Regions from separate parts of the Streptomyces sp. NPDC020489 genome, predicted to be linked through region 2. Evidence: riboswitches for the same ligand, from Rfam matches in the RefSeq annotation. Region 2 holds a riboswitch; the other holds the start of a gene.

Region 1 (11,037 bases), on a different contig from region 2:
CGCCGAGGTCATCATCAAGACCCGTGACCTGAACGGCGACAAGGTCCTGTCCTTCGAGGAGTTCTGGGCGTACCTCAGCAAGTGACGCACGCGGAAAGGGGGCGCCCGGGTCTCGGCCGGGGCGCCCCCTTCGTCGCGCCGGAGGGGTGCCGCGCGGGGTCCGGCGAGGTTCAGGACCCGCGGACCGGAATATCCGTCGGTCTGCCCCGGTTGTGACCCTCAGACGTATGCACATGCATCGACCTGAAGGGCCTGTCATGAAGATCGGCATCATCGGCGCGGGAAACATCGGCGGCAACCTCACGCGGCGGCTCACCGCACTCGGGCACGAGGTGAACGTGGCCAACTCGCGCGGCCCGCACACCCTCACCGACCTGGCACAGGAGACGGGCGCGACGCCCGTACCGGTCGAGGAGGCGGCGCGGGGCGCCGAGGTGGTCGTCGTCACGATCCCGCTGAAGGCGATCCCGGACCTGCCCAAGGGGGTGCTCGACGGTGCGGCCGAGGGCGTGGCGGTGATCGACACCGGCAACTACTACCCGACGCGGGACGGCCGGATCGACGAGATCGAGGACGACGGGGTGACGGAGAGCCGCTGGACCGAACGCCGGCTCGGCCACCCCGTGATCAAGGCCTTCAACGGCACCTACGCCCAGGACATCCTGGACCGGCACCGCCCGGCCGGTGCCCCCGACCGCCAGGCGCTCCCGGTCGCGGGCGACGACGAGCCCGCCAAGGCGAAGGTCCGCGCCCTGATCGACGAACTCGGCTTCGACACGGTCGACGCGGGCGGCCTCGACGAGTCCTGGCGCCAGCAGCCGAACACGCCGGTGTACGGGCTGCGGGAAGGCGTCGAGGCGGTCACGAAGGCGCTGGCGCAGGCGAGCCCCGAGCGCACACCGGAGTTCCGCGCCTGAGACCCGCCCGAGGTCAGACGATCTCCAAGGGCACGTGCGGCCCGTCGGGCAGCTCGACCTCGACGGCGTCCCCGGGCCGCACGACACCGCCCTCGACGACGACGCTCATGATCCCGGACCTGAACCGTGGCGTGCCGTCGGCGTCCCGCCCGACCACCTGCTTCATCAGCCCCTTCCGGAAGCCGTCGATCTGCGCGCACGGGTTCCGCAGCCCGGTCACCTCGACCACGGCCCGCTCGCCGAGGCGCAGCCGCGTCCCGGCGGGCAGCCCCAGCAGATCGATCCCGCGCGTGGTGACGTTCTCCCCGAGCTCACCGGCGCCGACCTCGAACCCGGCCTGACGCACCTCCTCGAACAACTCCTCGTGGATGAGGTGCACCTGCCGCAGATTCGGCTGCGAAGGGTCCTTCCGCATCCGGAACCGATGCTTCACCGTCTGCCCGGCGTGGATGTCCCCCTCCACCCCGAGGCCGGCGAGCAGGGTGATGCTCTCCCGGTTCGGCTTGGTGAACGAGTACGTCCCACTGCTGCTGACCGCGGCGACCGACCCACCCATGACGAAGCTCCCCTCTGCGACGCGGCCGCTGCTGCGCCGCAGGTCGGAGCTTACGGCGAGGAGGGCGAGGTCAGCTCGCCCCGGCCCATTCGCGCAGCGCGGCCCGGCTCGCGAAGTCGGCCACGTCCTTGTCCACCGGGTCGTCCGTGTACTGGTGGAAGCGCCACGTCGCCTTGATGCGGGGCTTGCCCGCCGTCACGTAGTCGGCGATCCACAGACCGTCCCCGGCGTAGGACGTCCTGTCGATGTCCAGCCAGTAGTTGCGGTTGCAGTAGAGCAGGACCCGGTGGTGCGGGCGCAGCGCCTTCACCTTGCGTATGAAGCTGTCCTTCTCGGCGTTGCTCGCGTGGGTCCCCTCCCCGGTCGTCTCCCAGTCGACGGCGAGGATGTCGCCCGCCCGCTCAGGGGCCTTGGCCACGAAGTACTCCGCCTGGGCGGTGAGGTTGCCCGGCCACAGGAAGTGGTAGAAGCCGACGACCAGACCGGCGTCACGGGCCGTCTTCGTCTGGGCCGCCAGCCTGGGGTTCGTGTAGGTGCGGCCCTCCGTCGCCTTGATGAAGACGAAGGAGAGGCCGTCGGTGTCGTAGGAGGAGGGCTGGTAGGAGCTCACGTCGATGCCGCGCAGCATGGGGACTCCCTGAAGTGCCGTTGGGGGGACAGGAGTTGCAGCACCCATACCCTAGGGCCTGTTGTGAAAGTGGCCTCTGCCGCGCGACGCCCGGCACGCACTCTCGCCGCACCGCCCGAAAGCCCGAGTACGCCCAGTACGAGGGCTTCCGGGCGGCACGCCGAGAGCACGCACCGAACGCCGCGCGGCCGCCCTCCGGGCGACGAGGCCACTTTCACAACACGCCCTAGGCGTCCGCCCGCCGGGCGGAGGGTGCGCGGCTCGGTCCCCGCGGCGCCCCGGCGGGACGCGAGCGCGGCCGGACCCGGACCACGCGGTCCGAGAGCGCCTCGGCGCCGACGACACGGGCGAAGTCGCTGAGGGCGAGGACGCGCGGTCCGTGGTGGCCCTGCTGGTCACGCTGGTGAGGCGGTGAACGCGGTGCCGCTCAGCACTCGATGATGTTCACCGCGAGCCCGCCGCGCGCGGTCTCCTTGTACTTCACCGACATGTCGGCGCCGGTCTCCTTCATGGTCTTGATGACCTTGTCGAGGGACACCTTGTGCGAGCCGTCCCCGCGCATCGCCATCCGGGCCGCCGTGACCGCCTTCACCGCGGCCATGCCGTTGCGCTCGATGCAGGGGATCTGCACGAGCCCGCCGACGGGGTCGCACGTCAGGCCCAGGTTGTGCTCCATGCCGATCTCGGCCGCGTTCTCCACCTGCTCGGGGGAGCCGCCGAGGACCTCGGCCAGCGCGCCCGCCGCCATCGAGCAGGCCGAGCCCACCTCGCCCTGGCAGCCGACCTCGGCGCCGGAGATGGAGGCGTTCTCCTTGAAGAGCATGCCGATCGCGCCGGCGGCCAGCAGGAAGCGGACCACGCCGTCCTCGTCGGCGCCGGGCACGAAGTTGATGTAGTAGTGCAGGACCGCCGGGATGATGCCCGCCGCGCCGTTCGTCGGGGCGGTCACGACCCGGCCGCCCGCCGCGTTCTCCTCGTTCACCGCCATCGCGTAGAGCGTGATCCACTCCATCGCGTGCGCCAACGGGTCGCCCTCCGCGCGCAGTTGGCGGGCCGTGACGGCGGCGCGGCGCTTGACCCGCAGGCCGCCCGGCAGGATGCCCTCGCGTGACATGCCCCGCGAGACGCAGGCCCGCATGACCTGCCAGATCTCCAGCAGACCGGCGCGGATCTCGTCCTCGGTGCGCCAGGCGCGCTCGTTCTCCAGCATCAGCGCGGAGATCGACAGGCCCGTCTCCTTCGTCAGACGCAGCAGCTCGTCGCCCGTGCGGAAGGGGTACTTCAGGACCGTGTCGTCCAGCTTGATCCGGTCCTCGCCGACCGCGTCCTCGTCGACGACGAAGCCGCCGCCGACCGAGTAGTACGTCTTCGACAGCAGCTCGGCGCCGGCCGCGTCGTACGCCCACAGCGTCATGCCGTTGGCGTGGTACGGCAGGGCCTTGCGGCGGTGCAGGACCAGGTCGTCGTCGAAGGAGAACGGGATCTCGTGCTCACCGAGCAGGTTCAGCAGTCCCGCGTCCTTGATCGCCGCGACCCGGTCGTCCGCCCCCTCCACGTCGACCGTGCGGGGGGAGGCTCCCTCGAGTCCCAGCAGCACCGCCTTCGGGGTGCCGTGGCCATGACCGGTCGCGCCCAGGGAGCCGTAGAGCTCCGAGCGGACCGAGGCGACGGCGGGCAGCAGGCCCTCGTTGCGCAGTCGGCGGGCGAAGATGCGGGCCGCACGCATCGGGCCGACCGTGTGCGAGCTCGACGGCCCGATGCCGATCGAGAACAGGTCGAAGACCGAGATGGCCACGGGAACTCCTTGCTAGGGGGTGGGGGCACACGTCGTCGGGTGCCCCCACCGGGGAACTACTTGTTCAGGCCGGGGTACAGCGGGTGCTTGTCGGCCAGGGCCGTCACCCGCGCCTTGAGAGCCTCGACGTCGTACGACGGCTTCAGTGCCGACGCGATCACGTCCGCGACCTCGGCGAAGTCCTCGGCCGTGAAGCCGCGGGTGGCGAGGGCGGGCGTGCCGATCCGCAGGCCCGAGGTGACCATCGGCGGACGCGGGTCGTTCGGGACGGCGTTGCGGTTGACCGTGATGCCGACCTCGTGGAGACGGTCCTCGGCCTGCTGGCCGTCCAGCTCGGACTCGCGCAGGTCCACCAGGATCAGGTGCACGTCGGTGCCGCCGGACAGGACGTTCACCCCGGCCGCACGGGCGTCCTCGGCCGTCAGCCGCTCGGCGAGGATCCGCGCCCCTTCCACAGTACGCCGCTGGCGCTCCTTGAACTCCTCGCTCGCGGCGACCTTGAAGGAGACCGCCTTGGCCGCGATCACGTGCTCCAGCGGACCGCCCTGGAAGCCCGGGAAGACCGAGGAGTTCAGCTTCTTCGCGAACTCCTTCCGCGCCAGGATGATCCCGCCGCGCGGGCCGCCGAGGGTCTTGTGGGTCGTGGAGGTGACGACGTCCGCGTGCTCCACCGGGTTCGGGTGCAGCCCCGCCGCGACCAGACCGGCGAAGTGCGCCATGTCGACCCACAGGTACGCCTCGACCTCGTCGGCGATCCGCCGGAACTCCGCGAAGTCCAGCTGGCGGGGGTACGCCGACCAGCCCGCGATGATCACCTTCGGGCGGTGCTCCTTGGCGAGCCGCTCGACCTCGGCCATGTCGACCAGGCCGGCGTCGTCCACGTGGTAGGCGACCACGTTGAACTGCTTGCCGGAGAAGTTCAGCCGCATGCCGTGCGTGAGGTGGCCGCCGTGGGCCAGGTCCAGGCCGAGGATGGTGTCGCCGGGCTGGGCCAGCGCGAACAGGGCGGCCTGGTTGGCGGAGGCACCGGAGTGGGGCTGGACGTTGGCGTACTCGGCGCCGAACAGCTCCTTGATCCGGTCGATGGCGATCTGCTCGGCGACGTCGACGTGCTCACAGCCGCCGTAGTAGCGACGGCCCGGGTAGCCCTCGGCGTACTTGTTGGTCAGGACCGAGCCCTGGGCCTCCATGACCGCGAGCGGAGCGAAGTTCTCCGAGGCGATCATCTCGAGCGTGGACTGCTGACGGTTCAGCTCGGCGTCGACCGCCGCGGCGATCTCCGGGTCGAGCTCGTGCAGGGGCGTGTTCAGTGCGGACATCAGGTGTACGACTCCTCAGCCGGCGGAAAAGGCGGTGTACTCGTCGGCGGAGAGCAGGTCGGCCGGCTCCTCCGTGACGCGTACCTTGAACAGCCAGCCGCCCTCGAAGGGGGCGGAGTTCACCAGCGACGGGTCGTTGACGACGTCCTCGTTGACCTCGGTGACCTCACCGGAGACGGGGGAGTACAGGTCGGAGACCGACTTGGTCGACTCCAGCTCGCCGCAGGTCTCGCCCGCGGACACCGAGTCACCGACCTCCGGGAGCTGGACGAAGACGACGTCGCCGAGCGCGTTGGCCGCGTGCTCCGTGATGCCGACCGTCGAGACGCCGTCCTCGGCGCCCGACAGCCACTCGTGCTCCTTGCTGTACCGCAGCTGCTGGGGGTTGCTCATGGCCTGAATTCTCCTGTACGCGGGTGATGGTGAATGCCGGGGAGTGCGGAAAACGCGCGTGAGCAGCGCGAATGTGCGCAGGGTCACGCGGGAGCGTGCCCGTGCGCCCAGTGTCTACTTCTGGCGCTTGTAGAACGGGAGAGCCACGACCTCGTAGGGCTCGTGCACGCCCCGGATGTCCACGCCGACCCCGGGGGTGCCCGGCGCGGCGTGCGGGGCGTCGACGTAGGCCATCGCGATCGGCTTGCCCAGCGTCGGGGAGGGGGCGCCGGAGGTGACCTCGCCGATCACCTCGCCGTCCGCGACCACGGCGTACCCGGCACGCGGGACGCGGCGGCCCTCGGCGACCAGGCCGACGAGGACGCGCGGAGCGTTGCTCTCCGCTCGGGAGGCGGCCTCCCGCAGGGCTTCCCGCCCCACGAAGTCGCCCTCCTTCTCGAACTTCACCACGCGTCCGAGCCCGGCGTCGAAGGGGGTCAGGGACGTGGTCAGCTCGTGCCCGTACAGCGGCATGCCCGCCTCCAGGCGCAGGGTGTCCCGGCAGGACAGCCCGCAGGGCACCAGGCCGGCGCCCTCGCCCGCCTTGGTCAGGGCCTGCCACAGCTCCACGGCGTGCTCGGGCTTCACGAACAGCTCGAAGCCGTCCTCGCCGGTGTAGCCGGTGCGCGCGATCAGGGCCGGGACGCCCGCGACGGTGCCGGGCAGGCCGGCGTAGTACTTCAGGCCGTCGAGGTCGGCGTCGGTGAGGGACTTCACGATGCCGGGGGACTCCGGGCCCTGGACCGCGATCAGCGCGTACGCGTCCCGGTCGTCGCGGACCTCGGCGTCGAACCCGGCCGCACGCTCGACCAGCGCGTCCAGGACGACCTGGGCGTTGGAGGCGTTGGCGACGACCATGTACTCGGTCTCGTCGAGCCGGTAGATGATGAGGTCGTCCAGGATGCCGCCGTCCTCGCGGCAGATCATGGTGTAGCGGGCGCGGCCGACACCGACGGAGGCGATGTTGCCGACCAGGGCGTAGTTCAGCAGCGCGGCCGCCTGCGGGCCGGTCACCGTGATCTCGCCCATGTGCGAGAGGTCGAAGAGGCCGGCCTTCGTGCGCACGGCGTTGTGCTCGTCGCGCTCGGAGCCGTAGCGCAGGGGCATGTCCCAGCCGGCGAAGTCGGTCATCGTCGCGCCGAGCGAGCGATGCAGGGCATCGAGCGCGGTCAGGCGGGGTTCAGTGCTCATCGGACGGTTGTCTCCCAAGGCATGACAGGCGAGGTCGTTCCTCCCCATCTGTCATCGGAACCTGAGAGGTTCGCCATGACCGTAGGGGACATGACTTGCACCTTGGGTGGAACCGCCGGAGGGCGGCTCGCTTTTCAGATGTGCCTCGCCCGCGCGGTAACGGGGCCTGAGAGATTCAAGGGAGGGACTTGCTCCTTCGGCGCCCGGGCACTCGTACGAGGACGTACGGCCCGGAACTCTCCCGCGCGGATTCAAACGGCCGGTATGCAGTTGGCGCGGACATCATTGCACGCATCCGTCCGGGGCGGCAGGGGTGGCTCCCCGCGGGGGCCGCTCGGGCTCCACGGACACGAAAGGCACCCTGTAGCAGGCCTGTAGCGAGAAGCGGACGGAAACAGGAGGCGTCGCGGATTACCTTCTCTTTACACTCGACGGGGAGGGGAACTCGTGACCCACTCCAGGGGAGGACGATCACGGTGAACAGGACCTCTGCGTACGCCGCCACCTCGGCCGTCGCGCTGCCCGCGCAGCCGGCCGCCCCGCTCCCGGAGACGCTCCGCGAGACGGCCCGGGAGACGTGCGCACCGCGGCCGGTCGTCCGCGACCTGCGTGAGCGCGCCGGACACAGCCCGCACGCCCTGCTCTTCGCCCCGGCCGACCTCGTCGTGATCACCGGACTGCCCGGCAGCGGCAAGTCCACCCTGATGAAGCGGACCGTCAAGGGCCTGCGCGTCGACTCCCAGGACACCCGCGACCGCTGGGACGAGCGGATGCCCCGCTTCCTGCCGTACGCCGTCTACCGCCCGCTCGTCCGGGCCGCCCACTACCTCGGCCTGTACCGCGCCCTGCGCTCCGGTGAGGGGGTCGTGGTGCACGACTGCGGCACGCAGTCCTGGGTGCGCGGCTGGCTGGCCCGCGCGGCCCGGCGCCGCGGCGGCACCCTGCACCTGCTGCTCCTCGACGTCACCCCGGACACCGCCCTGGCCGGCCAGCGCGAGCGCGGCCGGGGTGTCTCGACGTACGCCTTCCTGCGCCACCGCACGGCCGCCGCCCGTCTGATCCGCTCCGTGGCCGAGGGCGACCTGCCCCCGGGCGTCGGCTCCGCCCTCCTCCTCGACCGGGACGCGGCAAACACCCTGCGCCGCATCGGCTTCACGGGCTGAGGAGCGCGGGCGGACACGGGAGGGTCCGGCGCCGCTTAGGCTCCAGCGGGCGCGCTGAGGCCGCGGTCGGGCACCGGCGGGTCTGGCGCCGCTTCGGCTCCAGCGGGGCTGAGGGCCACGGCCGGTCACTGGCGGTCCGGCGTCGGATCGGCTCCACGGGCTGAGGGTCATGGGGGCCGGGGGCGGGCACCGGCGGTCCGGCGTCCCATCGGACCGCGGGGACCACGGCCCGGGCACCGGCAATCCGGCTCTGCACCGGCTTCACAGGCTGAGGTGGTCCGCGGCCGGGCACGGCCAGGCACCCGCGGTCCTGCGCCGCACCGGCTTCACAGCCTGAGGTCCGCGGCCGGGCACGGCCAGGCACCCGCGGCCCGGCGCCGCACCGGCTTCACGGGCTGAGGAGCACGGCCAAGCACCCGCGGTCCGGCGCCTCAGCCGCTTCGCGGGTACGGACGGGCGTCGGCGGTCGGGGCACCCGCTAGCCTTTTCAGCCACAGGCAGGCCCCAGGCGGCGGTTCTCGGCAGGCGGACGGACAGATGGCATTCCCGGCACAGGCACACCCCCATCCGCACGGCGGCGGTTGGCCCGGCAACGAGCTGGAGGAGGTCCTCTCGGCCTCCCTCGGCATACCCGGGGCGGGCGGCCGGATCATCGAGGTCCTCGGCCGCAGCTTCGTCTGGGTCCCGCTGCCCAACGGCGGCGGCCCGCACAGCGGCCCCCTGGACCTGCCCACCATGGAGATCGGCGGCCAGGCGTTCGTCCCCGTCTTCAGCTCCGAGGAACAGTTCCGGCAGGTCGCCGGCGGGCACATGGCGTACACCGTCGCGCCCGCCGTGGAGTTCGCTCGCGGCCTGCCCCCGCAGGTCGGCATCGCCGTGAACCCGGACGGCGTGGTCGGCGTCCCGCTGCCGCCCGCCGCCGTCGCCGAGCTGTGCCGCATCGGCCGCACCCCGCTGGACGGCCCCAACACCGGTGGCCGCGTCAAGCTGTACGAGCCCGACTGGAAGGACGACCCGGTCGACTTCCTCGCCGCCGCCTCCGCCGAGTTCGCCGCGACCGGCGTGGTCCTGACGGCCCGCCGCTGCCTCGCCGCGATCGAGACGGCCGACCCCGTGATGTTCGTGGGCGTCGAGCTCTCCCGGTGGGAGGGCGACTTGCGTACCCTCCCGATGGACGCCCTCGGCCGGGCCCTGGGCCGCACACCGGTGCCGTGGCCGGTGAACCTGGTCCTGCTGGACGTGGCGGACGACCCGGTGGGCCACTGGATGCGCGAAAAGGTACGCCCGTTCTACCCCCAGGGCTTCGCGACCTCCTGAGGGCACGGGAAACCGTCCGACAGGCCCGCCACGACCCGCACCCCGCAGACCACGCAAGCCCCGGGCTCCCAACGCTTAAGCTGTTTCCGAATACGCAGATTTCCCGAAGGGGCGGACGACGTGAGCGGCACCGGCACCGCGACCGGCACGGTCGAGCACATGCTGCGCCAGGTGACGCCCGGGCGCTACGACGCCTACGAGGCACTCCTCCGTGCCCTCGCGGCCCCTTCCTCCGGCCAGGTCTGGATGCTCCTGTGGCACGGCCAGTCGGGGTCGCCGGACGCCCAGTACGGGAACATGGAGGTCGACGGCTACGGCTACGCCCCCTGTGTCACCTCCGCCCAGGAGCTCAGCGCCAGCGGCTGGAACCGCTCCTACGAGGTCGTCGACGGGGTCGACGTGGCCCGCACCCTCTACCCCGACCACTTCGGCCTCTGGCTCAACCCGCACGCCCCCGGCGGCGGTGTCGGCATCCCCTGGCTCGACCTGCGCCGGATCGCCACCGGTCTGGAGCGCCAGCCCGCCGGCCCGCTCCGGCTCTCGGAGCCCGGCATCGAGATCCCGCAGTTCTACGCCCTGATCGCGCACAACGCCCACCGCACCCCGGCGGTCCGCTCGCTGCGCCGCGCCTGGGTGCAGCCCGCGCTCGGGGCGCCGTACCTCGCCATCGGCCTGGACGTCTACGACACCAGCCCGGCCGCCGTGGACTCGGTGCGCGCGATGATGCAGCAGTCGATCGGCGCGGTCCCGGACGGGCTGCCGGTGTCGACCGTCGCCATGTCCGACGAGTACGACCCGATCGCGATGTGGATGCGCGCGAGCGCCCGCCCCTTCTACGACCGTGAGGCCCACGCCGCGGCCCCCGCCCAGGCCCCTGCGGCGGGGTACGGCTACCCTCCGGCGCCCGGCGGCTACTGAGCCCGACCGGCCACAGGCTCTTCTGTTACGGGAGTGTATCTGCGCGCGTAGATGTGGGCAGAAGGTACCTATGCGGCACCGAATGTCCCAACTGATCCCCGTCCGGCGGCCGTTACCCGCCGTCCGGATAACGGAACCCCCCAGCCCGCATCACGTTTACGCATCCTTTCCCCGCCAAGTCTGGCAACAGATCACCAAAGCGTTGAAGACTCCCGCAGCAGGGGTGGGTTCGCCCCTGTGTACGACGGACTGATCACGCCGCTACAGCGGCAAGTGAGGGCCGGCTACCGCCGGTTGAGAGGGGCCCCTGCCAGATGACGGCACCATTGCACGAGCCGACCGCGGAAGCGGCCCCGAGCGCGGCCGAAGAAGCGGCGGTTGTGAGCGCCGACGCGAAGGCCGTACAGGGACGTTCCCTGGGGCGGATCGCCTGGGAGCGCCTGAAGCGGGACAAGCTTGCCCTCACGGGCGGAATCGTCGTGCTGTTCCTGATCGCGGTCGCGCTGCTCGCGCCGGTGATCACGAACCTGTACGGGCAGGACCCGAACACCTACCACGACGCCGACCTGATCGACCCGCTCTTCGGCACCCCCAAGGGATCCTTCGGCGGCATCAGCGGCGACCACTGGCTGGGTGTCGAGCCGGTCAACGGCCGCGACATCTTCGCGCGCGTCGTCTACGGCGCCCGGATCTCCCTGCTCGTCGGCTTCCTGTCCGCGATCGTCGCCGTGGTCATCGGTACGGTCCTCGGCATCCTGGCCGGCTTCTTCGGCGGCTGGATCGACTCGGCCGTCAGCCGCG
Region 2 (11,037 bases):
CGGCGATCAGCGCCGCCACGCTGTCGTTGACCTCCTGGCCGACGGCGGGCGCGTAGGCCTGGTCGAGGTAGAGCTGGAAGCCGGTGGCACCCTTCAACTGGGCCTGTACGGCCTTGATGTTGGGGTCGGCGATGGCGCTCTCGGCGCTGGGCACGACCGGGAGGACACCGGTCTTCTTGACGAGTTCGAGGTCGGTGGCCTCGGAGGCGAAGAACTTCAGGAAGTCCACGGCCGCCTGCGGGGCGCCCTTGCGCAGGGCGTGTCCGCCGCCTCCGCCGAACACCTCGGTGATGGCGCCCTTGCCGCCCTCGACGGCGGGGAACGGGAAGAAGCCGAGGTCGTCGCCGAGGCCCTTGCCCGCGTCGGCCTGGACCACCGGCGCCCACTGGCCCATGAGTTCCATGGCGGCCTTGCCGTTGCCGACGGCGGCGGCCTGGCCGGTCGGCGAGGAGTACGCGGCGCCGAGGAAGCCCTTCTGGAACGGCTGGAGATCGACGAGTTCCTGGAGGTGCTGGCCGGCCTGGACGAAGTCGTCGCCGGTGAAGTCCTGGGCCTCGTAGGCCTTTTGAAGGGCCTCGGCGCCGGCGGTGCGCATCGCGAGGTAGGCCCAGTAGTACATGCCGGGCCACTTCTCCTTGCCGGCGAGGGCGATCGGCGTGATCTTCTTCGACTTCAGCTTGCTCACGGCCTCCTTGAACGCGCCCCAGGTGGCGGGGGGTTCGCTGATGCCGGCCTGCTTGAAGAGCGCCTTGTTGTACCAGAAGCCGATCATGCCGATGTCGAACGGGACGCCGTAGGCCCGGTCGTCGATCAGGTACGGCTGCTTGGCGACCTCCAGCAGGCCGTCCGACCACGGCTTGGTCCGGTCGGTGAGGTCCTCCACGAGGCCCGCCTCGACCTGCTGCTTGAGCACGCCGCCGCCCCAGGTGTGGAAGATGTCGGGGAGTTTCCCGGAGGCGATCAGCGCCGTCATCTTCGATTTGTAGGCGTCGTTCTCCAACTGGACGATCTTTATCTTCACCTTGGGGTTCTGGGCCTCGAACTTCTTGGCCAGACCCGCCCAGACCGTCTTCGTGGGCTCGGTGGTGGAGATGTTCCACCACTCGACGGTGGTCGTCCCGTCGGACGAGCTCCCGTCGTCCGAGTCACCGCAGCCGCTCAGTGCGGTCATGCCCAGACCGGCCGCGGCGGACGCCGCCAGGAAGCCGCGGCGGGACAGTGCCGGGTCGCCCATGGTGTGCTCCTTGGGTACGGGACGGCACGTCTGTGACCGCCCACGGGACCGAAAGTTTCGGAGTTGATCCAGAAAGGTTCGTTGTTGCCGCACCCTAGAGACAGCTGCCAAACGGTGGCAACCCCTTGTACGCGGTGAATCTGCGCCCGACTCCCCGGCTTGCGAGCCATTGCGCATCGATCGGCCCGGACCGGGGGGTTCCGACACCCGCCCCACGGGGCCGGATCGGGCGGTGCCGAAGTCGCCCCGCGGGGGCGGGAGTCGATGCGGGCGCCGAGCGACGGCCGCCGGCTCCTCCACCGCACCACCCCCGGCGGACACCAGGCGGCACGACAGCGATCCACCGCGAGCACCACGGCGACAGCCCACCGCAACCGCCGCCCAGCGCCGCGCGCACCCTTCCTTCCGAGCGCCATCTGTTGCGAAACATTCGGATGATCTGCCGAACGTTACGATTGCTCCCGGGGTCCGACCGAGGAGCGGGACGGAGCATGACTCTGGGTGTCCGCCACTCCCGACACCCGGATCACTCTCTTGCGCCCCCAATCCCCCTCAAAGCGGGGCGAATCCGTACACATACAGCTCGCGAGGCGCCGCCGAGGGAGTCTTAACGGAAGCTTGACGCGCTCCCCACCCGCATCCGAGGGCCCAGGCATCACTCTCCGCTTACGCTGATGCGGCCGTCCGCGTGACGGCCGAACCACACGCTGAGCCGCACACCAGGAGCCCCCGATGGCCACCCCCGAACCCGCGCCACCGAGTCGCCTGCGCACCTGGATGCTGGAAGGCCTCTCGGACATGGCCCACGCTCAGCCGGCCCAGCCCGGCCAGCCCGCCCGGCCCGCGGAAGCCATGGACCCCACGGGCCCCACGAAGCGCAGGGAACGCAGGGAACGCCTGGAGCCCGTGGAGCCCGCCGCGGAGCCCGTGGAGCCCGTAGCACCCGTGGCACCCACGCAGCCATCCGCGTCCGAGCCGGAGCACCAGGGCCGGCCCTGGTGGCGGGTCATGTGCCTCACCGGCGTCGACTACTTCTCCACCCTCGGCTACCAACCCGGCATCGCGGCCCTGGCGGCGGGCCTGCTGTCCCCGATCGCGACGATCGTCCTGGTGGTCGTGACCCTGGCCGGCGCGCTCCCCGTGTACCGCCGGGTGGCCGAGGAGAGCCCCCACGGCCAGGGCTCCATCGCGATGCTGGAGCGTCTGCTCACCTTCTGGAAGGGCAAGCTCTTCGTCCTGACCCTGCTGGGTTTCGCCGCCACCGACTTCCTCATCACCATCACGCTGTCGGCCGCGGACGCCTCGACCCACCTGGTCGAGAACCCGCACCTCAACAGCGCCCTGCACGACCAGCAGATGCTGATCACCCTGATCCTGGTGGCCCTGCTCGGCGCGGTGTTCCTCAAGGGCTTCCTGGAGGCGATCGGCGTCGCCGTCGTCCTGGTCGGCCTCTACCTCGCCCTGAACGTGGTGGTGGTGAGCGTCGGTCTGTGGCACGTCCTCACCGCGGGCCATGTGATCACCGACTGGTCGTCCGCGCTGACCCACGAGCACGGCAACGTCTTCGTGATGATCGGCGTGGCCCTGATCGTCTTCCCCAAGCTCGCCCTCGGCCTCTCCGGCTTCGAGACCGGCGTCGCGGTCATGCCGCACGTCAAGGGCGACCCCGGCGACACCGACCAGAACCCGGCCGGCCGGATCCGTGACACGAAGAAGCTGCTCACCACCGCCGCCGTGATCATGAGCTGCTTCCTGATCGCCACCAGCTTCATCACCACCCTCCTCATCCCGGAGTCGGAGTTCGCACCGGGCGGCCAGGCCAACGGCCGCGCGCTCGCCTTCCTCGCGCACGAGTACCTCGGTGGCGCCTTCGGGACGCTCTACGACGTCTCGACCATCGCCATCCTGTGGTTCGCGGGCGCCTCCGCCATGGCCGGCCTGCTGAACCTGATGCCCCGCTACCTGCCCCGCTACGGCATGGCCCCGCACTGGGCCAGAGCCGTGCGCCCCATGGTCATCGTCTTCACGCTGATCGCCTTCCTGGTCACCTGGATCTTCGACGCCGACGTCGACGCCCAGGGCGGCGCCTACGCCACCGGCGTCCTGGTCCTGATCAGCTCCGCCGCGATCGCGGTGACCATCGCCGCCCGCAAGGCCGGCCAGCGGGGCTGGACCATCGGCTTCGCGGTCATCTCGGCGGTCTTCCTCTACACCACGGTCGTCAACGTCATCGAACGCCCGGACGGTGTGAAGATCGGCGCCTGCTTCATCGCCGGCATCATCCTGGTCTCCCTGCTCTCCCGACTGGCCCGTGCTTTCGAGCTCCGCGTGACCAGCGTGACGCTCGACCCCCTGGCGGAACGTTTCGTCCGGGACATGGCCCACCGCAAGATCCGCTTCATCGCCAACGAGCCCGACCAGCGCGACAAGGCCGAGTACCGCGACAAGATCGAGCAGATCCGCGAGGACAACGACATCCCCGGCCAGGAGGACTTCGTCTTCGTCGAGGTCACGGTCCTCGACCCCTCGGAGTTCGAGTCCGGTCTGACGGTCCGGGGCGAGATCCTGCATGGCCGCTACCGCGTCCTGACGCTGGAGTCCTCCTCCATCCCCAACGCCCTGGCGGCCCTGCTCCTCCACGTCCGCGACACCACGGGCCGCACCCCGCACATCTACTTCGAGTGGACCGAGGGCAACCCCTTCGCCAACTTCCTCCGCTTCCTCCTCTTCGGCCAGGGCGAGGTCGCCCCGGTGACCAGAGAGGTCCTGCGCGAGGCGGAACCGAACCGGGCCCACCGCCCCCGGGTCCACACAGGCTGACACCCCGTCGCACCGCTCCCCCGGACGCGCCCGCGCCCCCGTCACGTCATCCTTCGCCCGCCCCCGTCCGCGGTTCCCCGTCCCCCGGCCCTATCGTGATCCGCATGCAGTCGTACACGATCGGCCAGGCGGCCCGGCTCCTCGGCGTGAGCCCCGACACCGCTCGCCGCTGGGCGGACGCGGGCCGGGTGGCGACCCACCGCGACGAGGGCGGGCGCCGGCTCATCGACGGCCAGGACCTGGCCGCCTTCTCGGTCGAGCTGGCCCGGGGCGACACCGGCGACGAGGAGCCGTCGTACACCTCGGTCCGCAACGCCTTCCCCGGCATCGTCACCGCGATCAAACTCGGCGACGTCGCCGCCCAGGTCGAGATCCAGGCCGGTCCGCACCGGCTGGTCTCCCTGCTGACCCGCGAGGCGGTCGAGGAACTCGGCCTGGAGGTCGGCATGGAGGCCACGGCCCGGGTGAAGTCGACGAACGTACATATCGACCGCACCTGACCGACCGAGGACCGCGAAAAGGGCCCCGCGCAAACGCAGGGCCCTTCCCGACGAACCGGCTCAGTCGTCGTAGGCGTCCATCGGAGGGCAGGAGCACACCAGGTTCCTGTCACCGAAGGCCTGATCGATCCGGCGCACCGGCGGCCAGTACTTGTCCGCCGGCGACACCCCGGCCGGGAACACGGCCTCCTCGCGCGTGTACGCGTGCTCCCACTCACCGCCGAGCGCCCGCGCGGTGTGCGGCGCGTTCCGCAGCGGGTTGTCCTCGGCGGGCCAGTGGCCGGAACCGACCTTCTCGATCTCCCCGCGGATGGCGATCATCGCCTCGCAGAATCGATCCAGCTCGATGAGGTCCTCGGACTCGGTCGGCTCGATCATCAGCGTCCCGGCCACCGGGAACGACATCGTCGGCGCGTGGAAGCCGTAGTCGATGAGCCGCTTGGCGACATCGTCGACGCTGACCCCGGTCGCCTTGGTCAGCGGCCGCAGATCGATGATGCACTCGTGCGCGACCAGCCCGCCGGGCCCGGTGTAGAGCACCGGGTAGTGCGGTTCGAGCCGCTTGGCGATGTAGTTGGCGCTGAGCACCGCCACCTGCGTGGCGCGCTTGAGCCCCTCGCCGCCCATGAGCCGGACATAGCTCCAGGAGATCGGCAGGATCCCCGCGGAACCCCAGGGCGCGGCCGAGATCGGCCCCACACCGGTCTCCGGCCCGGCGGCGGGCTGGAGCGGGTGGTTGGGCAGGTACGGCGCCAGGTGGGCGCGCACCCCGACCGGCCCGACACCGGGGCCGCCGCCGCCGTGCGGGATGCAGAAGGTCTTGTGCAGGTTCAGGTGAGAGACGTCGCCGCCGAAATGGCCCGGCTTGGCGAGCCCGACGAGCGCGTTGAGGTTGGCGCCGTCGACGTACACCTGACCGCCGGCCTCGTGCACCTGCGCGCAGATGTCGGCGACGTGCTCCTCGAACACCCCGTGCGTCGAGGGATACGTGATCATCAGCACGGCCAGCTCGTCGCGGTACTGCTCGATCTTGGCCCGCAGGTCCTCGACGTCGATCTCGCCGTCCCCGGCGGTCCGCACGACGACGACCTTCATCCCGGCCATGACCGCGCTCGCGGCGTTGGTGCCGTGCGCGGAGGACGGGATCAGACACACGGTCCGCTGCTCGTCCCCGTTGGCCCGGTGGTATCCGCGGACGGCGAGCAGCCCGGCCAGCTCACCCTGCGACCCGGCGTTGGGCTGAAGGCTGACCTTGTCGTACCCGGTGACCTCGGCGAGACGTTCCTCCAGCTCCCGGATGAGCGTGAGGTAGCCCTGCGCCTGCTCGGCGGGCGCGAAGGGGTGCAGCTGACCGAACTCGGGCCAGGTGACCGGCTCCATCTCGGTGGTCGCGTTGAGCTTCATCGTGCAGGAGCCCAGCGGGATCATGCCGCGGTCGAGCGCGTAGTCCCGGTCGGCCAGCCTGCGCAGGTACCGCAGCATCGCCGTCTCGGACCGGTGCTGGTGGAAGACCGGGTGGGTCAGGAAGTCGTCGCCGCGCAGCAGCGCCTCGGGCAGGGCGTCCTCGGTACCGGCGTCCAGCGCCTCGATGTCGGCCTCGACCCCGAACGCCGCCCACACGGCACGCAGCTGGTCGCGCGTGGTGGTCTCGTCGCAGGAGAGGGAGACCCGGTCGGCGTCCACGAGGTGCAGGTTGACGCCGTTCTCGCGCGCCGCGGCGACGACCTCGGCGGCCCGGCCCGGCACCCGCGCGGTGACCGTGTCGAAGTAGGCGCCGTGCACGACCTCGACACCGCCGGCGGCGAGCCCCGCGGCGAGGACGGTCGCGTAGCGGTGGGTGCGCCGCGCGATGTCCTTCAGACCGTCGGGACCGTGGTAGACGGCGTACATGCCGGCCATGACGGCGAGCAGCACCTGCGCGGTGCAGATGTTGCTGGTGGCCTTCTCACGGCGGATGTGCTGCTCACGGGTCTGGAGGGCCAGCCGGTACGCCTTGTGCCCGTCCGCGTCCACGGAGACGCCGACGAGACGTCCGGGCAGGCTGCGCGCGAACTTCTCACGCACCGCCATGTAGCCGGCGTGCGGTCCGCCGAAGCCCATCGGCACACCGAAGCGCTGGGTGGTCCCGACCGCGATGTCGGCGCCGAGCTCCCCGGGCGACTTCAGCAGCGTCAGCGCGAGCAAGTCCGCGGCGACGGTGACCAGGGCACCCAGCTCGTGCGCCTGCTCGATCAGGGGCTGGAGGTCCCGTACGGCACCGGAGGCGCCGGGGTACTGGACGAGCACGCCGTTGATCTCACGCTCGGCGATCTCGGCCGGAATGCCGTCGCTGAGGTCGGCGACCACGACCTCCACACCGGTCGGCTCGGCACGGGTCTCGATCACGGCGATGGTCTGCGGCAGGGCGTCCGCGTCGACCAGGAAGAGCCCCTTCTTGTTCTTGCCCATGCGCCGGGACAGCGACATCGCCTCGGCGGCCGCCGTGCTCTCGTCGAGCAGCGAGGCACCGGAGGTGGGCAGTCCGGTCAGGTCCGCGACCATGGTCTGGAAGTTGAGCAGGGCCTCGAGCCGCCCCTGCGAGATCTCGGGCTGGTACGGCGTGTAGGCCGTGTACCAGGCCGGGTTCTCCATCACGTTCCGCAGGATCACGGGCGGCGTGAAGGTCCCGTAGTACCCGAGCCCGATCATGGAACCGAGCACCTGGTTGCGGTCGGCGAGCGAACGGAGCTCGGTGAGCACCTCCGCCTCGGTGCGTGCACCGGGCAGGTCGAGCGCGTCGGCGTTCTTGATCACATCCGGCACCGCGGCGGCGGTGAGCTCGTCCAGCGAGCCGTAACCGACCTGCGCGAGCATCTTGGCCCGCGCCTCCTGGTCGGGCCCGATGTGGCGCTGCTCGAACGGGATCCCCTGTTCGAGTTCGGTGAGCGGAGTGCGATGGGCGGTCATTACGGAGGCCTCCTGGTCTGACACGACCTTCGACGGGCACCACGGTGCGGGTACCCGGACGGCCTCCCCCTCTGTCATCTCAACCTGAGAGCTTCACCGGGACCCCGAAGGCTCCCGGCTTTCACCGTCGGTGAGAGCGGAAGCCATGCACCCGCCCTGCTTTCCAGAGTGGCCTCGTCCGTGCGGTACGTGTGCCTGAGAGATTCCGGGGAGGATTTGCTCCTTCGGCGCCCCCGAACGGTGTCCGGAGGACTCTCCCGCACAGGGTCGGCAGCCGCTTGTCAGCCTAGCAGCGAGGTCAACGCGGCTCCCTCGAGATCCCCTCGAGTGGCCACAGTCACCAAACTGCTCTTTCGTAGTGCTTACGGATGAAGCGAGCCGCGACCACGTGGAGGGCCCGTGCAGACCGACATCGATCCGCGGAACCTGATCGGCCGCAAGGCCTTCGACCGCAACGGCACCAAGATCGGCACGATCGACGAGATCTACCTCGACGACGCCACCGGCCAGCCCGAGTGGGCGGCCATACGCACCGGCCTGTTCAGCAGGGACGCCTTCGTCCCCCTGGAGCCCAGCGAACTGGTCGAGGGCACGCTGAGGGTCCCCTTCGAACGAGCCCTGATCAAGGACGCCCCCGACTTCGGTGTGGGCCGCCACCTCTCCCCCGACCAGGAACTCCAGCTCTACCACCACTACGGCCTCGACGTGGCCCCACCGCCCCCCTTCCCGGACCACGACTTCGGCAGGCTGGCGGGCACGGAGGACGCGGAAGCCTGACGCCCCCGCCGACCGAGCGGCCCGACATCACGCGCCTCACCCCGCGTCCGGCACAGACCCCGACGCACCACACACGACGGACACCAGCGGCAACGGCTCGGCCACGGACAACGCGGGGTCGTCCACGGAGAAGGTCCGCACCCGCCCGGGCACGGAGTCCGGCGTCTCGAACCGCACCGTCACCCGCCCCAGCCCACTGCCCTGCACCCACCCGTGCCCGAACTCCTCGTGCCGCACGTCGTGTCCCGAGACCCACCGCCGCTCGACCGGCACCGCCACCTCCACCTCGGCGCCCTCCTCCTGCGGCTCCTCCTGCGCGAGCTCCCGTTCCCCGGCGGCCTGGGCGAACAGATCCTCCTGCGTGTAGTCGGCGAGCCCGCTCACCCCGACCCCCAGCAACCGCACACCGCCGGTCGTGTCCACGGATTCCAGCAACCGGGCCGCGGCCTCCCGCACCACAGCCGGGTCGTCGGTCGGCCCCCGCAAGGTCTCGGACCGGGTCAAGGTGGAGAAGTCGTACCGCCGCACCTTCAGCACGATCGTCCGCCCCGACAACCGGGCCTCGCGCAACCGCCGCACGCACCGGTCCGCCAGCCGCTGCACCTCCAGGCCCACCCGCAGCCGGTCATGGATGTCCACGTCGTAGGTGTCCTCGACCGACACGGACTTGGTCTCCCGCTCCGCCACCACAGGCCGCTCGTCGTACGCCATCGCCATCGCGTACAGCCCGTGCCCATGGGCCTTCCCGAGCAGCCGTACGAGCTCGTCCTCGCCCGCCTCCACGATCTCCTCGACCGTGTGGATCCCGGCCCGCCGCAGATGGTCCCCGGTGGCCGGCCCCACCCCCGGCAGGATCCGCACCGACATGGGCCCGAGCATGGCCCGCTCGGTCCCCGGCTCGATGACCACCAGCCCGTCCGGCTTGGCCTGCTCCGAGGCGATCTTCGCGAGCATCTTGGAGGCGGCGAGCCCGACCGACCCCGTGAGCCCGGTGACCGCCCGTATGTCGGCGCGCAGCTTCGTCCCGGCCAGCCGCGCCGACTCCTCGTCCCAGGCCGTCTCCCCGGCCTCCAGGTCCACGAACGCCTCGTCGAGGCTCAGCGGCTCCACCAGCGGCGACAGCTCCCGCAGCAGCCCCATCACCTGCTCGCTGATCGACCGGTAGAACCCGAAGCGCGGCACCAGGTACGCGGCGTTCGGCGCGAGCCGCCGCGCCTGCGCCATCGGCATCGCGGAGTGCACACCGAACACCCGGGCCTCGTACGACGCCGTGGCCACCACCCCGCGCGGCCCCAGCCCGCCCACCACGACGGCCTTGCCGCGCAGACTCGGCTTGGAGGCCTGCTCCGCCGAGGCGAAGAAGGCATCCATGTCGAGATGCAGGATCGTGGGCGCGGTTCTCACATCTCCGATGCTGCCCTACGCCACTGACAATGCCCCGTCGCGAGGGCGGAGCGGCCCTCAGACCGCCCGGTTGCGCCGACGCGCCAGCTCGTCCGCGGGGTTGGGCCCGACCAGGGTCTCGCCGGTGTCGATCCGCTCCCCGTGCAGCTGCGACAGCGCGCTCTCCACGTCCCGCCACACGACACCCACGGCGATACCGAAGATCCCCTGGCCGCCCTGGAGCAGCGCGTGGACCTCGTCCGGCGAGGTGCACTCGTAGACCGTGGCGCCGTCGCTCATCAGCGTCATGCGCTCCAGGTCCCGGAACCCGCGCTCCCGCAGGTGCTGCACGGCGGTCCGGATGTTCTGCAGGGACACCCCGGTGTCCAGGAACCGCTTGACGATCTTCAGGACGACGACGTCCCGAAAGCTGTACAGGCGCTGCGTCCCCGACCCGTACGCGGGCCGCACACTCGGCTCCACGAGCCCGGTGCGCGCCCAGTAGTCCAGTTGCCGGTAGGTGATGCCGGCGGCAGCGCAGGCCGTCGGCCCGCGGTAGCCGATCTCCTCGGACGCCATGGACGTCGCCCCTCCGCCGCTGGTCGGCACGGCTGCCGGTCGCTGCGGAACACGGTCGGCCGCGCTGCTGTGAAGCGGGTACGGACCGCCGGCTCCGAGACTGCGCCCCGGAGCTCCCCCAGCCGTACCGTCGCCGCTGCTTCTCACGCCGACCTCCGTCCTTGACCTGCCTTCTCGACGGTAGGCAGTCACCAGGGGTGCGTCAACGATCGCCACACTCGGCACGCCGAGTGATAATCACCCAAGGAGTGGTTTCCCGCACCCCACCGCGGGGAAAGGCTAGCCGAATGCGCTCGAGGCGGGCCGCAGGACGCTCTCACGCGCCGGTGGCAAATGCCGGCATTTCACCGGTCACCGGACACCACCGGCCCACCGACCTCTGTCCGCGGGGCCAAAGACGCCTCACTGGCTGCTCGTGCCGAAGTCCTCGGGGGAGATCTGGTCGAGGAACTCGCGGAACTTCTCCACCTCGTCCTCCTGCTCGTCCGGGATCGCGATGCCCGCGTCGTCGAGCACACCGTCACTGCCGTAGATCGGCGTCCCGGTGCGCAGCGCCAGCGCTATGGCGTCGGAGGGGCGGGCGCTCACCTCGACGCCGCTGGCGAAGACCAGCTCCGCGTAGAAGACGCCCTCACGCAGGTCCGTGATGCGCACTTCGGTGAGCTCCTGGCCGACGGCCTCCAGCACGTCCTTGAACAGGTCGTGGGTCAGCGGTCGTGCGGGGGCCATGCCCTGCTGGGCGAAAGCGATCGCCGTCGCCTCCCCCGGCCCGATCCAGATGGGGAGGTAGCGGTCGCC

The links. A riboswitch is a leader RNA that binds a small molecule or an ion and turns the genes downstream of it on or off. The one in region 2 is predicted to bind glycine.
Region 1: another riboswitch for glycine. It lies ahead of gcvT (glycine cleavage system aminomethyltransferase GcvT); the one in region 2 lies ahead of gcvP (aminomethyl-transferring glycine dehydrogenase).

What each region holds. Positions count from the first base shown of each region.
Region 1 covers NZ_JBIRUZ010000011.1:286,481-297,517, reverse strand. Annotated here, with positions in the region: gene ACH41F_RS28830 (EF-hand domain-containing protein) at 1-85, shown strand, start outside; gene ACH41F_RS28825 (NAD(P)-binding domain-containing protein) at 234-917, shown strand; gene ACH41F_RS28820 (MOSC domain-containing protein) at 931-1,473, opposite strand; gene ACH41F_RS28815 (glycoside hydrolase family 25 protein) at 1,544-2,101, opposite strand; gene ACH41F_RS28810 (L-serine ammonia-lyase) at 2,529-3,896, opposite strand; gene glyA (serine hydroxymethyltransferase) at 3,953-5,215, opposite strand; gene gcvH (glycine cleavage system protein GcvH) at 5,231-5,608, opposite strand; gene gcvT (glycine cleavage system aminomethyltransferase GcvT) at 5,723-6,838, opposite strand; glycine riboswitch at 6,983-7,092, opposite strand; gene ACH41F_RS28790 (AAA family ATPase) at 7,315-8,001, shown strand; gene ACH41F_RS28785 (enhanced serine sensitivity protein SseB) at 8,539-9,318, shown strand; gene ACH41F_RS28780 (enhanced serine sensitivity protein SseB C-terminal domain-containing protein) at 9,439-10,236, shown strand; gene ACH41F_RS28775 (ABC transporter permease subunit) at 10,551-11,037, shown strand, end outside.
Region 2 covers NZ_JBIRUZ010000013.1:273,516-284,552, forward strand. Annotated here, with positions in the region: gene ACH41F_RS31585 (extracellular solute-binding protein) at 1-1,234, opposite strand, end outside; gene ACH41F_RS31590 (amino acid transporter) at 1,967-4,054, shown strand; gene ACH41F_RS31595 (molybdopterin-binding protein) at 4,159-4,554, shown strand; gene gcvP (aminomethyl-transferring glycine dehydrogenase) at 4,615-7,500, opposite strand; glycine riboswitch at 7,674-7,770, opposite strand; gene ACH41F_RS31605 (PRC-barrel domain-containing protein) at 7,900-8,277, shown strand; partial or broken gene ACH41F_RS31610 (DNA polymerase IV) at 8,193-9,681, opposite strand; gene ACH41F_RS31615 (MerR family transcriptional regulator) at 9,739-10,386, opposite strand; gene ACH41F_RS31620 (bifunctional nuclease family protein) at 10,642-11,037, opposite strand, start outside.